Regions from separate parts of the Exiguobacterium sp. A1_3_1 genome, predicted to be linked through region 1. Evidence: a T-box and tRNA genes for the amino acid it is inferred to sense, from the RefSeq annotation. Region 1 holds a T-box; the other holds one or more tRNA genes.
What was found. The T-box of region 1 lies ahead of alaS (alanine--tRNA ligase). A T-box ahead of a tRNA ligase gene usually reads a tRNA of that ligase, here a tRNA-Ala.

Region 1 (7,578 bases):
TTTCTCGCCTTGCGCACTTCCGAGAACGATGATTGCCGATCCGAGCGAGCTCTTCAACTCGTCCATCATACCGCGAAGAGCATCCATATCTGAGACGTCGACGCGTTTCGCAAGCACACGCACACCGTTGATTTCCTCAACATCGTCCTTCAATGAAGCAGCTTCGATGTTCGCAAGTTTTGCTTGCAACGATTCATTCGCCCGTTCCGTCTCACGGAGCTGTTGTTGCAGTGCTTCGATGCGAACAGGAACTTCTGTCGTCTTCGTCTTCAAGACAGCTGCTGCTTGTTCGAGTGTTTCCAAGTGCTGATTCATGACACGATACGCGCCTGCACCCGTTACCGCCTCGATTCGGCGTGTACCTGCACCGATCCCGGACTCTGAAACGATCTTGAACAAGCCGATTTCTGCTGTGTTCCCGACGTGGATACCGCCACACAACTCGATCGAGTACGTGCCTGCTGAGACGACACGGACCGTTTCACCGTATTTCTCACCGAACAATGCCATCGCGCCTTTTGCTTTTGCATCAGCGATGTTCATCTCTTCGATATCAACCGGTAGTGATGCCCAGATTGCTTGGTTGACGTCTTGTTCAATCTTCGTCAACTCTTCTTGTGTCACTGCACCAAAGTGTGAGAAGTCGAAACGAAGACGGTCTGGAGAAACGAGTGATCCCGCTTGGTTGACGTGTGTTCCGAGCGTATCTTTCAAAGCTTTATGAAGCAAGTGTGTTGCCGTGTGATTTTTCGTGACGGCTTTACGCTCTGCTGCTTCGACTGTTGCAACGACGTCTGCAGCTTCCGTTGCGATCCCTGTACGAACGATGACCGTATGCAGGTTTTGACCGTTTGGTGCTTTTTGAACATCTTTGACATCAAGAACGAAGTCTTTGCCTTCGATTGTTCCTGTATCCGCGACTTCACCACCACTTTCAGCGTAGAACGGTGTGATGTCGAGAATGACTTGTGCTTCTTCACCAGCAGCGACTTCTGTGACTCGTTCTCCATCATGCAACATTGCGATGATTTTCGCATCCGCCTTAAGGTCGGTATAGCCGACGAACGTACTTTTATCTTTTAGCGTCGAGAGGACTTCCGATTGCTGTTGCATCGAACCACTCTCTTCACGCGCTGCACGCGCCCGTTGACGTTGTGCATCCATCGCTAGTTTGAAGCCTTCTTCATCGACAGACATCTGATGATCTTCCGCATACTCGACTGTCAATTCGAGTGGGAAACCATACGTGTCATACAGACGGAACGCATCTTCACCACTGATGACATGCTCACCGTTCGCCTTAGACGTCTGAGCGACCGTGTTCAAGATTGCAAGACCGTCATGCAGTGTCTCATGGAAACGTTCTTCTTCGTTTTTGATGACGCGTTTGATGAAGTCCGCTTTTTCTGGCACTTGTGGGTAGAAGTCGACCATGACGTTCCCGACCGTATCGACGAGTTCATACATGAACGGACGCTCGATTCCAAGCATCTTCGCATATCGAACCGCACGGCGTAGTAAACGACGAAGGACATATCCGCGTCCTTCATTCGAAGGAAGCGCACCATCACCGATCGCGAATGATACGGTACGGATGTGGTCTGCGATGACTTTGAATGCTACATCGAGTTTCGAATCATCACGGTAGATTTTACCGCTGATCTCTTCAGTTTTGTGAATGATCGGCATGAACAGATCCGTATCGAAGTTCGTCGGCACGTCCTGCATGACACATGCCATCCGTTCGAGTCCCATTCCTGTATCGATGTTTTTACGCGGAAGTTCCGTGTAGTTGCCGTGTCCATCGTGGTTATACTGACTGAAGACGATATTCCAGATCTCTAGGTAACGTTCGTTTTCGCCACCTGGGTAGAGTTCTGAATCGTTCGGATCGTCTCCAAAAGCAGGTCCACGGTCGAAGAAGATTTCCGTGTTCGGACCAGATGGACCTTCACCGATTTCCCAGAAGTTATCTTCAAGTGGAATGATCCGTTCAGCCGGTACGCCGAGTTCAAGCCAGATTTGACGCGCTGCGTCATCTTCCGGGTGAATCGTGACCGAGAGACGTTCTGGGTCAAGACCGTACCAGTCATCACTCGTCAAGAGTTCCCAGCCCCATTTGATCGCATCTTCACGGAAGTAATCACCGACAGAGAAGTTTCCGAGCATCTCGAAAAACGTATGGTGACGTGCTGTTTTCCCGACGTTTTCGATATCGTTCGTCCGGATTGATTTTTGTGCGTTGACGATACGTGGATTATCAGGAATGACACGACCATCGAAATACTTCTTGAGTGTCGCAACCCCCGAGTTGATCCACAAGAGCGATGGATCCTCGACCGGTACGAGTGAAGCACTCGGTTCGATCGCATGCCCTTTGCTTTGGAAGAAATCAAGATACATCTGACGGATTTGTGCACCCGTTAATGGTTTTAGAGCTTTCATGAACAGTTACCCCCATTGGTTTATTTGGACGCAAAAAAGCGATGTCTTCATCCCTGAAAAGGGACGAAAGCATCGCTTCCGTGGTACCACCCTCGTTCGTAAGCAATCCATTGCTTACCTCGAACATCTGATAACGGGGATGACCCGCAGGTGTTTACACCCGACTCCGGAAGGAGCTTCAAAGGAACTCGAGAAAGTGATTGCAGCAGACTCACTTCTCTCTGGACTCGAGTTTTCCTTTTACTTATCTTCCATCAACGTGTTACGTCCATTCATCTATCGTGATTATTACCTATCGCACAGCATCCGTCAAGTCTTTGTCACCCCACCGAGTCGTTCAATCAATCGTGTTCGGCGCCGAGGCTCCTCTTCTTGCGACGCTTTATGAAACGCTCGTGGGTCGCCGAACAATAATAAACTCGACTTCGCACGGGTGACCGCCGTATAAATCAAGTTTCGGGAATGCTTGAATGCTCCCGTGAAATAGACCGGCATCAAGACGATCGGAAACTCGGACCCTTGTGCCTTGTGAATCGTAATCGCGTAGGCATGCGTGAATTGATCCCAGTCACTCCGGTTGTACTCGACTTCCGTCTGGTCGAAGCGGGCGATGATCTTATCCACCTTGTCGACGTTTTCTTTGGCGAAGAAGATATTGACGATTTCGCCGATATCTCCGTTATAGACGTTCTCTTCCGCATTGTTGACGAGTTGAAGAATCTTGTCCCCGGTCCGGTAAATCCGGGTGCCTTGTTTGACTTCACGTTTCTTCGGTTCCTCCGGATTGTAGACGCGTTGCAAGGCGACATTCAGTTCGTCGATTCCGACCTGACCACGGTAAGTCGGTGCAAGAACCTGAACATCGAATTTCGAATACCCTTTTGCGAGTGCTTTTTCCGCGAAGGCTGAGATGCCGCGTAACGTCTCTTGCGGAGACGCGGTGTAAAAGCGACGATCCGCAAGTGGTGATAACAAATCAGCTGACGTCGTCCGGTTCTTCAAATCGTGCGCGAGCCGTAAAATCGAAGAATCTTCCGCTTGGCGATGGACGACGTTCAAACGAACGACGGGAATCCCTTCCGTATCCATCAAATCTGCCAGAACCTGCCCTGGACCGACGGATGGTAACTGATCGCGGTCACCGACGAACAAGATTTTCATGCCGTTCGGCACAGCACGGAGCAGACTCGATAACAAGTAGATATCAATCATCGACGACTCATCGATGATCAGTACTTTCCCCGTGATCGGCTGATCTTCATTTAGCTGAAAGTTCGTTCCGTCATACTTCAATAGACGATGAATCGTCATCGCTGGGACGTCCGTTGCTTCCGATAGACGTTTAGCGGCGCGTCCGGTCGGTGCGACAAGAACGTACGGATAGACATCCCCCGTCTTGACGCGACTTTTCTCAAGCGGCCAATCATGAATTTCTTGCAGGGCATGTAAAATTCCCTTGATAACAGTCGTCTTACCGGTACCGGGTCCACCTGTCAGAACCATTAACGGTGCTTTGACCGCTAACTCGATCGCTTCCCGCTGTTGCGCCGCATATTCCATGCCAAACTGTTCTTCGAGATGCCCGATTGCTTCAAGGATCGTCGCGACATCGACTTCCTGTTCGGCACCGTTCGCCATGACGCGCGCCAGTTCCTTCGCCGCTCGGACTTCGGCATAAAAGATCGTCGGTAAATACAAACAGCCTTCTTCGAGCTTGACCTTATCTTCAGCGAGCAACAGTTCAATCGCTTGTTCTAGCCGTTCCCCTGGGTCTTCACCAAGCAACCGGGGCGCCCGTTGCAATAGCGAGTCGACTGTCGCAAAGGCATGTCCCTCTCCTGCTTCTTGTTCTAATATGTGCATGATCGAAGCAGCGACGCGCTCCGGGTGTAATCCGACGAGTCCAAGATGTGATGCGATATGATCGGCTGTCTTAAAACCAATCCCATTCACTTCATACATCAAGGAATATGGATTCTCTCGTATTCGCGCCATGGCGTCCCCTTCGTAAGCAGCATAAATCTTTGCCGCTAGCTTCGGTGTAACATCAAACGGTGCTAAGAACAGCATCAACTGATCGACACCGTATAACGTGGCGAGTCGACTCAAGATGATGTCAGCTTGTTTTTGTTTTAACCCAGGCACCTGATTCAGTACCCGTTCATCTTTCAAAATGAGATCCACTGCCTCTTCTCCGAGAGCATCGACGATATTTTTCGCTGTCTTCGGACCAATGCCGGTGAACGAACCATTCGTCAAGAAGCGGATCGTCGCATGTTTTGTCATCGGAACCGATCGTCGAATCAGCTCCGCCTTCAGTTGTTTTCCGAACCGGGGATGATCGACGAGACGACCGAATGCTTGATACGTTCCTCCGAGTTCGATCCCAACCCCAGTACCCGTGATGACGAGCTCGGTTTCTTTCAGTTCAAAGTTCTTTTCTTTGACGGCGACCAATACAATGGAGTGTGCTTCTTCTTCAGAAGAAAAGAGCACACGTTTGACGCGCCCGACGACTTGATGGGGGTGCTCCATCACTCCACCTTCTTTCTCTCTTTTTCATTCGCTGCTTTCATCATAGCATTCGTTTACCGGATTTTAAATCAGGGAAAGATACCCTGAAACATTTCGTTAAGAGGAGGAGTTTAAGGATGGCACGTTTACCGATTGCAGGATTGTGTGAATTAGTACTTGAAGTCGAGGATATGGATCGTGCGGTCGGCTTTTGGAATGGGACACTAGGCATTCCAGTCGTCGAGCAATGGGCTCCTGAGGACGCTGAACCGAGCAAAGAACAATCTAAGCAAGATGGGGTTTGGGCAACGTGGCTCTACATTGGCGGTAACACTCGACTCGGTCTGTGGCTGAAACGGGACTTTACGATGGAAGAACGGACCGTCAAACACTTACCAGTGTCCGAATGGGACACGTTGTACGATGAAGGTGGTGTCCATGTCCACTGTGCTTTCTACGTTGAGAAGGACGAGTTCCAGCAAGCCTTGAATCAATTGCGGGAAGCATCGATCACCGTGAAGCTCAGAGAATGGGACGAACAGGAGACCTCGAATCAAAAAGAGCATTCTGCTTATTTCAAGGATACGGAAAATAACGTCATCGAACTGTACACGAAAAACATGGATGAAGCCTATGAAGACTTTTCCGGTCCACCACTTCGTGTCATCCGTGAAGTTGGGAATTAAATAGCATAAAAAAGACGACTCCAAGCGGAATCGTCTTTTTTATATCAGTCTGCTTGTTTTAATAACGCATCCATCTTCGCTTTCGCGTCCCGCGCAAGGGCGTGTTCCGGCTGGTAGGCAAGAACGGCTTCGAGTTCTGCATAACAGGCTTCCTGTTGACCGAGGAAAGCAAGAGCAATCGCATAATTGTATCGTGCATCCGTATGCGTTTCGTCAAGCATCAAGACGTGCTCGAACATCTCGACCGCTTCTTCCAACTTCTCGTTTTGCGCTAAGGCAAGTCCGTATTGAAACGCGATCTCGATATCGACACCGTTTAATTCTGACGCGCGTTGTAGACGAGGTAAGCCACGTACTGGATCACCAAGTTTTTGATACGTCATCCCCAGCATGAAATGGAGATCCGCGTCGTCAAGTCCATATAATAACGCTGCCCGCAATGATTCCTCTGCTTCGACGAGTTTGTCGGCAGCAAAGAACAGCGCCCCTTTTGCATAATAGGCACTCGCAAACGTATTATCGATCATCAGTGCCCGATCATAAAAACGAAGGGCACGATCAGCGTCGTTCATCGATTGGAGTAATGTTCCAAGATTGACGTACGCTGTCGGATCTTTTGGATTTTCTTCGATCGCGTCGTTAAACGCTTGCGCTGCTAATTCATAATTTCCAGCTTCTAGATGCCGGAATCCTACTTCATTATAGTTCATCTTCTTTTGCTCCTTACGCTAGATAAGCGAGGCGTTCGCCTGCTTTATAGGCTGCATCGATCGTCGCACCACCGAGGCAGATGTCCCCATCATAGAATACGACTGCTTGTCCTGGTGTGATTGCTCGTTGACGCTCGTCAAATGAAACATCGAGTCCATCTTCGAGGACACGAACCGTGACGGCTGTATCTTGTTGACGGTAACGGAATTTCGCCGTACAACGGAATGTCTCACCGACCGGACGCTCAGATGTCCAGCTGACATCTGAAGCAAGTAATCCTTCCGAATACAACAATTCGTTATGGAATCCTTGATCGACATAGAGGATGTTCTCCTCTAAATTTTTCCCGACGACGAACCAAGGCTCTCCGTCGCCACCGATACCGAGTCCATGACGTTGCCCCATCGTATAGTACATCAATCCATCGTGACGTCCCATGACGTTGCCGTCAAGTGTCCGCATCTCACCGGGTTGCGCCGGCAGATATTGACCGAGGAACTGTTTGAAGTTCCGCTCGCCAATGAAGCAAATGCCTGTCGAGTCTTTTTTCTTCGCCGTTGCGAGGTTCGCTTCTTCTGCGATCCGGCGCACTTCTGATTTTTCCATGTGCCCGATCGGGAACATCGCCTTCGCGATTTGCTCTTGCGACAATTGATTCAAGAAATATGTTTGATCCTTGTTTGCATCAACGCCTCGAAGCAATTTATGTTCTCCATCCTCATAGACGGCACGCGCATAGTGCCCTGTCGCGACGAAATCGGCACCAAGACGCATCGCGTGATCGAGGAAGGCTTTGAACTTGATTTCCTTGTTACACATGACGTCCGGATTCGGTGTCCGACCGAGTTTATATTCATCGAGGAAGTACGTGAAGACCTTATCCCAGTACTCTTTCTCGAAATTGACTGCATAGTACGGAATGCCGATTTGATTGGCTACCGCGATGACGTCTTCATAATCTTCCGTCGCCGTACAAAAGCCGTTCTCATCCGTGTCATCCCAGTTTTTCATGAAGATTCCGATGACGTTATAGCCTTGCTCTTTTAATAAATGAGCCGTCACAGAAGAATCGACACCGCCCGACATCCCAACGACGACTGTCGTTTCACTCGGGGCTTTCGCTCGTGTATTCATTTATTTCACCTCTTAGTTAATTCTGAAACGATTTTACGACATCTTGCAAGGCTTGTGCGAGTAGTTCGACTTGCGCGAGCTCATTTCC
Region 2 (7,578 bases), on a different contig from region 1:
CCTTTGATGTGTATTCCGCGACAAGCGCGAACCGCTTCCGTTGTACGAACATGTCGTAGCCAAAATACAATAACGGGACGATCATCGCGTAGATTGGTTTCTCGAGTGTGTTACTGAGCGCTAAGAATACCGCAAGCATGACCCACATGCCGGTCTTCGTCTTCTGATGCATCTCTTCGTACAGCGCCGCTAAGGCATCTGTTTGTGTATGTACGTGTTCCATGATCATCCACCTTTCTATACTGTCATATACTTACATTTTACTCGATCGGTTTCATCTGTGGTACGAATTTCAAAAAAAAGATGTCCTACCGCTTAGGGTAAGACATCTTCCATGAAGACTACGCACTGACCTGGATGATCAGATAGATGACGCTATAGGCAACGATTGCGAGCGGTATCATCGCGACACCGATCAGCCAGCCGTTTTTGTCACGGATACCGAGATATAAGACGAGACACCCTACGATGAAGGCGATTAAGGTCGTGAACGGATTCATGGTTGTTCCCCCTCTGACTTGTTTCTGTTCTTAAAATTCCCCCTCTTCTCGTCTCATAAACCCTTCAAGGCGCTTCGGCACGCAAGAAAAGCCAGACGGATACCCGCCTGAGTTTATCTGTAGTTACTTATTTTTTCGTGATGACGACTGTTTTTGTAACAACGTGTCCACCAAGATCCTTCAGTTTCAAGTTGTACGTGTTTTTCCCCTTCTTGAGCGTCACTTTTTTTGTGATTGTCTTTTTGAAGGCTCTCATTTGGTATGGTTCCTTGAAGGTATGACGGTATACGGCATTATCATTCATATCAAATCGAATCTCATCATAATTATCTTGAAGAACGATTTTAAGAGATGCTGTCTTTATTTTTGCTGATACTGTTTTTGGTGCTGTCACTTTTAAAGTCGGCAATGTCGAATCTAGAATGACTTGACGACTAAATACCAAGCGATTTCCTTTTCCATCATAAGCTTCGACTTTAAACGATTTGACGCCATCTTTCGTATAGGTCACATCATGACTGAACACGTACTGCTGTTTTGCTGCATCAAAACGAAGCTGGACGGCTTTTCCGTTAATTTTGAATGATTTAATCCCTGACTCATCGGATACATGACCCGCGATAGTAACCACTTTAGATGTCGACAGACCGAGTGCGACCGGTGTATCGATTTGGACGGTTGGTACCGCCTTGTCGATGCCTGTCGTGTTCACCGATTTCGTCACTGTATTTCCTGCATAATCCTTGACAACGAAATCAATCTTCGCCGATTTCGAGAGACCTTTTAATTCATATGCTTTTTCTGTCGGCGCAAGCGGCTGTTTGAGGACACTTGTTCCATCAACGAGAATGTCATACGACGCTATACCTGTTCCTTGATCGCCTGCTGTCCATGAAAGCGTTTCTTTTGCAGTATCCCATTGAACCGTTGCTGCTGGTTTTTTCGTATCGATATAGACGGGGAAGAGATTCGACTGCCATTTCGCATTCGGATAATCGATGACTGATTTCACTTGGTAATAGTAAAGACCGTCTTTGACTGGTTTTCCATTGACTGTTCCATCCCAAGCCGCACTTGTGACGGGTGTGAACCCATCTTCAGAACCGCTATCATAATAGTTCTTCACAACGTCTGTTTGTAGATCTAATTTACGGAGTGTTGCTTTATTACGGTCAAGAATCGAATACTCGACTTTTCGTGCATTACGAAGGAACGAGAGGACTGGGAACGCCTCGTCAACGCTACCATCGTTGTTCGGTGAGAACGCAACCTTGTTTTCAACGACTTTTCCCGCCGTGTTCGTGCCGAGGAACTCGAAATCATCTTTTACTTCTGTCGCTAATCCAGTTAATCCGTAGAATGTCTTCTCTTCGTCATAACGCGGTGCATCGACGATCGGTGCCTGATCCCACTTTCCTTTGAATCCGACGTACGGCACTGTCAATTCCGGATTTTTACTCTTCGTATCGATTAAACGAACGAAACCTTCAACGAAGTAGCCATTTTCAAAGACTTGCTCAAGTGGAAGACCGTTTGCCCAATCGACTGTATCTTTCAAATCGACCGATACACTTACTTTCGTTGAGCTCTTCGGATTGATGGAGACAGAACTTGCTTTTTTCGAACCGACTGCGAATGAGATTGGGAAAGTTCCTTTATTCGGATCGACCGCATCCACTGAGTTTTTCTTATAAATATTGTTGGCTTCCAGGAAGTTCGTTCCTTCTGCACCGAGATCCGATTGTACCGTTCCGGCTAATTGATATGTCACTTTTTCGCTACTATAGTTTTTCAAATCGAGCGTGAATGTGAATTTTTCGCCGACCTCTTTGAGTGCAGCCTTTCCTTCACCCGATTTCGTTTCCGTAACGACGACTGGTGTTTTCATCGCAGCACGTAGATCCATTAAACCAGCACCTTCACGACGTGGTGAATAGAAGCTACCAGTTTTCGCTTCAGCATTATACTGCCCTTTATCAAGCTGTGGACGTGACGTGTTCATGAGGATATTCTTCGCGAGTTTAACGCGTGTCGCACCATCGACTTTGAAATCCTTCGCGATTCGTTGCATGACAAGTGCCGTTCCTCCGGCGACGTGTGGTGCTGCCATCGATGTTCCACTCATGACGCCATATTCGTTATCATTGAGCGTCGAGTAGATTTTTCCACCCGGTGCCGTGATTTCAGGTTTGAAATCAAGATTTGGTGTGACACCCCATGACGTGAAATCAGACATCTCGCCCGCTACTGGGTTATCTGCTGAGACCGCTTTTCCATCGAACGTGACAGCAATTGCTTTTCCTGCTTTCGCTTTTTCTTCAAGATCATTCCCATCCGCGATGCTGAGCGTCACCATCGGAATCGTCGGATTGTTAAGTGCCATGCTGACATAATCCCCATGATCGACTCGTCCACGAACGATGACACCGGCTGCTCCTTGTTTCTCAGCTTCTGCTTGAATCATACCGTAATTGAAACTGCCGTTACGCACAACAAAAACAACTTTTCCTTTGACATCTTTTCCTTGATAGTTCGATGCTTGACCATCGCCGACATAAATGACGTCTTGCTTCTCCTTGTTGAATACCTTAATCGGATTCGGCGAGTCCTGTTTTTGGTACGCCAAATACCCAGCATCCTGTCCGTCAATCGTCAGTGCCATACCTTCAAGCGTTAATTTCGTATTCTCTAGCGATGCGACTTGTAGCGCTTGGCTGATCAACCCTGGAGATCCTACAACACCGATGTCAGGATTCGCTGTATACGGATTGCCTGCACCATGTCCTGTGAATGCCGAGTTTCCAGCAGAGATCGCACATAAGATCCCGTTGTTCATCGCGTTGACGATTGCCCGTTGCTCTGGATCATCTGCGTTGACGAATGATGCTGTCGAACCGAGACTCATGTTGATGACATCCGCTCCGAGGGCGATCGCATCATCAATCGCTTTGATGTAGATATCACTGAATGTCGATGGCATGCCTGGATCATTTCCGAATACTTTCATCGCGAGGAGTTGTGTTTCCGGTGCGACCCCTTTGATACCACCGTTCGCTTCGTCTCCATTAGCACCGACCGTACCCGCTACGTGCATTCCGTGCATCGATGCACCTGCACCTAAATCACGGATTTCGCTATCGTGATCAGCGTAGTTATAGCCGTATGGGACTTTTTCCGTGAAATACTTCCCTTTTAGTCCTTTTGATTCTTTGGCGCTTTCAACCTTTGAAGAAGTCAAATCAATCTTCGTCTCTGGGCTCAACACCATATCTTTATGCGACGGATCAATCCCCGTATCGATGACCGCTACAATTGTCCCTTCCCCTTTGAAGCCGTAGTCCTGCCATGTTTCTTTTGCATTAACCATATCTTTGCTATATAACATATCTGGTTTTGCACCTTTATCGGCTTTCGGTCGCGCGTATTCATGGGCGATATGTACGCTCTTGACTCCGTCGAGTTGTTTGATGTCTTCGATGTCGCCGAACTTGACTTCACCACTGAATCCGTTAATGACGGTCGTGAAGCTTTCCTTATATGTAACGGGAATCGATTTTTTAGCGATCGCTGACTTGACTGATTTTTGGACACTTACGAGGCGATCCTTAATCGACTCTTTTTCGGCATTGCTCAATGTGCTATACCGCTTGTTTTGTGCCTGCGCAATTTGAATCGCCGGCTTCTGCTCCATCTCGATGACGACACGGACCTTGTCAGACTGCTTATACACCTTCTCCTGTCCTGTTTTCTTAAGTGAGAGGGCGTGCGGCTTTTGACCGCTTGCCTTATCTTGCGAGGACAGTGCTCCTTGAGCACTGACCAAGTTGGAAGATGTCATTAAGACAGCTGCCAAGAGTGCGATTTCCTTCTTCATGCTTCTTTTCCCCTTTTCTAAAAAACTATAATGATGTTACCAACAAAACAGTTAAACGAAAATTCTGTATATTTAGTTTAATGAAATAGATGGAAATAAACAATTCAGTTCTGTCTGTTTTATATAATTATTTGTTTTTATTGACACTTTATATTACATTTCCATATTTTGAGAAAAACAAAAAAACTCTTGAATCCTCAAGAGTTTGAAGTGTACGAATATGGTGGAGACTATCGGGATCGAACCGACGACCTTTTGGCTGCCAGCCAAACGCTCTCCCAGCTGAGCTAAGCCCCCATGAATTAACTTTAGTATACGCATCGCTAACTGCTTTATCAATATAAAAATAACGCTTTCATAAAAAGAATTCCTTCCAAAATCGTCGGAAGGAATTCACGATTCATTTATTCAATTCACGCATCAAATCCGCCTGTCGTTCAAGCTCTGCCTGTTGCTCGAGGATCAAGACCTTTTTGTACGTCCGCGCAGAAATCAAGATGCTGATCTCATAGAGAACGAACAATGGGACCGAGATCATCAAGTGTGACGTCACGTCCGGCGGTGCGATCAATGCCGCAACGACGAACAGCGCAAAGTACGCATATTTCCGATTCTTTCGCATGAAAATTGGCGTCACGAGACCAAGACGTGTCAGAAACATCGTCACGACCGGCAATTGGAAAAGAAGACCGAACGGAATCGTTAATCGGATTAAGAAACTGAAGTAGTTCTCGACTCCGATGACTTGTTCGATTCCGAGTTCCTTCCCTAGTTCAGTCGAAACTTTTAATAAGAAAGGTAACAACCAAAAGTACGAGAAGGCTACACCAGCCAAAAACAGAAAGAAGATGACCGGAATATACGTCAATGTCGCTTTTTGCTCCTTGTCATACAGACCAGGGCGGACGAATGCCCACAGTTGATACATCCAGAACGGTGATGCCAACACGATTGCGATGATGAACGCAAGATTCAAATATAACATTAAAGGATCTGCGACGTTGAAGGCATTCAAACCGATACCGAGCTCTTTTAAGTCCGCTTGCAAGAAGCGAACGAGCGGTCGGACGAGCGGAAATGCAACAGCGAACAGGACGACGACGATGATAAGCGACCAGACGATCCGTTTACGCAGTTCGTCCAGATGCGACGTCACGCTTTGTTCTTGATCAATCGCCATGATTCAATCACTTCTCTTTCGGTTCATCCTTTTTATCGTCGTCCATGATACCGTTCGTTGCGCTCTTGAACTCTTTCAATGTCTGACCCGCAGCACGACCAAGTTCAGGTAACTTCTTCGGTCCGAAGATGATTAATGCGACGACACCGATTAGTGCTAAGCTACCTGGTCCGATGAATGCTATAGTTGACGGGATAAGGTTTTCCATTATGATTTCACTCCTTCAGCTGATTGCGAATAATGCTTCATGAAATAAACTAACGACTGCAACTCGATCGATAAATCGATGTGATGGACCCGGACGCTCGCTGGCACGTTCAACCGCGCGGGCGTAAAGTTCAGGATGCCAGTCACACCATACTCGACTAACTCATCCGCTACTGACTGCGCGAACTGGGATGGAACCGTCAAGATGGCAACATCGACCTGATTCGCTTCGATTTGTTCTTTCATGTCCGAAACATGATAGATTGGAACGTCATGCGTCGTTGTTCCGACCTTCTCTTCGTCCGCATCAAACGCAACGACTATCCGAGTACTATTATTCTTTAAAAAGTTATAATTTGCAAACGCTGTTCCGAGATGACCGACCCCGATTAAGGCAACATTCGTCACCTCATCTTGATTCAAGGTTTTGCGGAAAAACGTTAAGAGATGTTGAACGTTATATCCATACCCCTTCTTCCCTAATGCCCCAAAGTAGGAAAAATCGCGACGAATCGTTGCTGAATCAACCTTCACCGCCTCGCTTAACTCAGCAGAAGAGACGCGGAGCTTGCCTGAATTGTATAAACTTTGGATGAAGCGATAATATAGCGGCAACCGTTTTGCTGTCGCTTGTGGAATTTTTGTGTCTGGTCCATTCATCCTGCAGTTCCCCCTTCGGCCACATCCATCGTGGCACCCAAATCTTTGCAAAAAGCTTTCTACTCTCCTTGATTGTAAACCACTTCACATAGAGTCACAAATAATATATTCCGCAGGACCTCGCGCTTTTGTTCGTGATAGACTAAAGGGTGGAAGGATGGATGGAAATGATACTCTTACAAGTCAACCAACTCTCGAAATCATTCGGCGTTGAGCCGATTTTAGAAAATATCAAATTGGAAGTACAAGAGCGCGACCGGATTGCGCTCGTCGGACGAAATGGTGCCGGTAAATCGACCTTGCTCAAAATTATCGCTGGCGAACTCAGTCATGACTCGGGTGACATCATGAAAGGTAAAGATGTCAAAATCGGTTATCTCGCGCAGGACAGTGGTCTTGAATCGAACGAGACGATCTGGAACGAGATGCTGACCGTCTTTGAACATTTGCAGGAACAAGAACGAACACTACGCCGGATGGAAATCGAAATGGGCATGGAGCATATCTTGAACGATCCGGTCGCGTACGATCGTCTCCTAAAGACGTACGATCAAGCGCAACACGACTTCTCAGAAGCGGGTGGTTATCAGTTCGAAGCGAATATCCGCTCCGTTCTGCACGGCATGCGCTTTTATCCGGACGATTATTCGCGCCGGATCCAAACGTTATCCGGTGGTCAACGGACACGTCTCGCCTTAGCGAAGATGCTCCTGCAAGCACCAGAGCTCCTCATTCTCGATGAGCCAACCAACCACCTCGATATCGATACGCTTGCTTGGCTCGAAAGTTACCTCGGTGGTTATCGTGGCGCCGTCCTAATCGTCTCGCACGACCGGTACTTCCTTGACCAAGTCGTCAATGTCGTCTATGAGCTGTCACGCAATGTCTGCCGTAAATTCACCGGTAACTACACGAAGTACTTGGAACAAAAAGCGGCATTGTACGATCAAGAAATGAAACAGTTCGAACAGCAACAAGAAGAGATCGCGAAGATGCAGGACTTCATTCAACGCAACATCGCTCGGGCGACGACGACAAAACGTGCCCAAAGTGTCCGGAAGCGACTCGAGAAGGTCGACCGACTCGACCGACCAGATGGCGATGAGCGTAGCACGGTCCTGTCCTTCCCGATTGAAAAACAGAGCGGGAACGACGTT

Region 2: it has a tRNA-Ala gene. The T-box ahead of alaS (alanine--tRNA ligase) is inferred to sense a tRNA for this amino acid. The anticodon was not compared.

The regions. Positions count from the first base shown of each region.
Region 1 covers NZ_WBYY01000078.1:4,908-12,485, reverse strand. The annotation lists gene alaS (alanine--tRNA ligase) at 1-2,445, opposite strand, end outside; T-box leader at 2,502-2,712, opposite strand; gene F8N00_RS09765 (ATP-dependent RecD-like DNA helicase) at 2,755-4,980, opposite strand; gene F8N00_RS09760 (VOC family protein) at 5,097-5,645, shown strand; gene F8N00_RS09755 (tetratricopeptide repeat protein) at 5,690-6,355, opposite strand; gene mnmA (tRNA 2-thiouridine(34) synthase MnmA) at 6,369-7,490, opposite strand; gene F8N00_RS09745 (cysteine desulfurase family protein) at 7,507-7,578, opposite strand, start outside.
Region 2 covers NZ_WBYY01000051.1:8,384-15,961, reverse strand. The annotation lists gene F8N00_RS07495 (hypothetical protein) at 1-223, opposite strand, end outside; gene F8N00_RS07490 (hypothetical protein) at 342-500, opposite strand; gene F8N00_RS07485 (S8 family serine peptidase) at 628-4,374, opposite strand; tRNA gene F8N00_RS07480 (tRNA-Ala) at 4,596-4,671, opposite strand; gene tatC (twin-arginine translocase subunit TatC) at 4,775-5,554, opposite strand; gene F8N00_RS07470 (twin-arginine translocase TatA/TatE family subunit) at 5,562-5,762, opposite strand; gene F8N00_RS07465 (redox-sensing transcriptional repressor Rex) at 5,762-6,421, opposite strand; gene F8N00_RS07460 (ATP-binding cassette domain-containing protein) at 6,589-7,578, shown strand, end outside.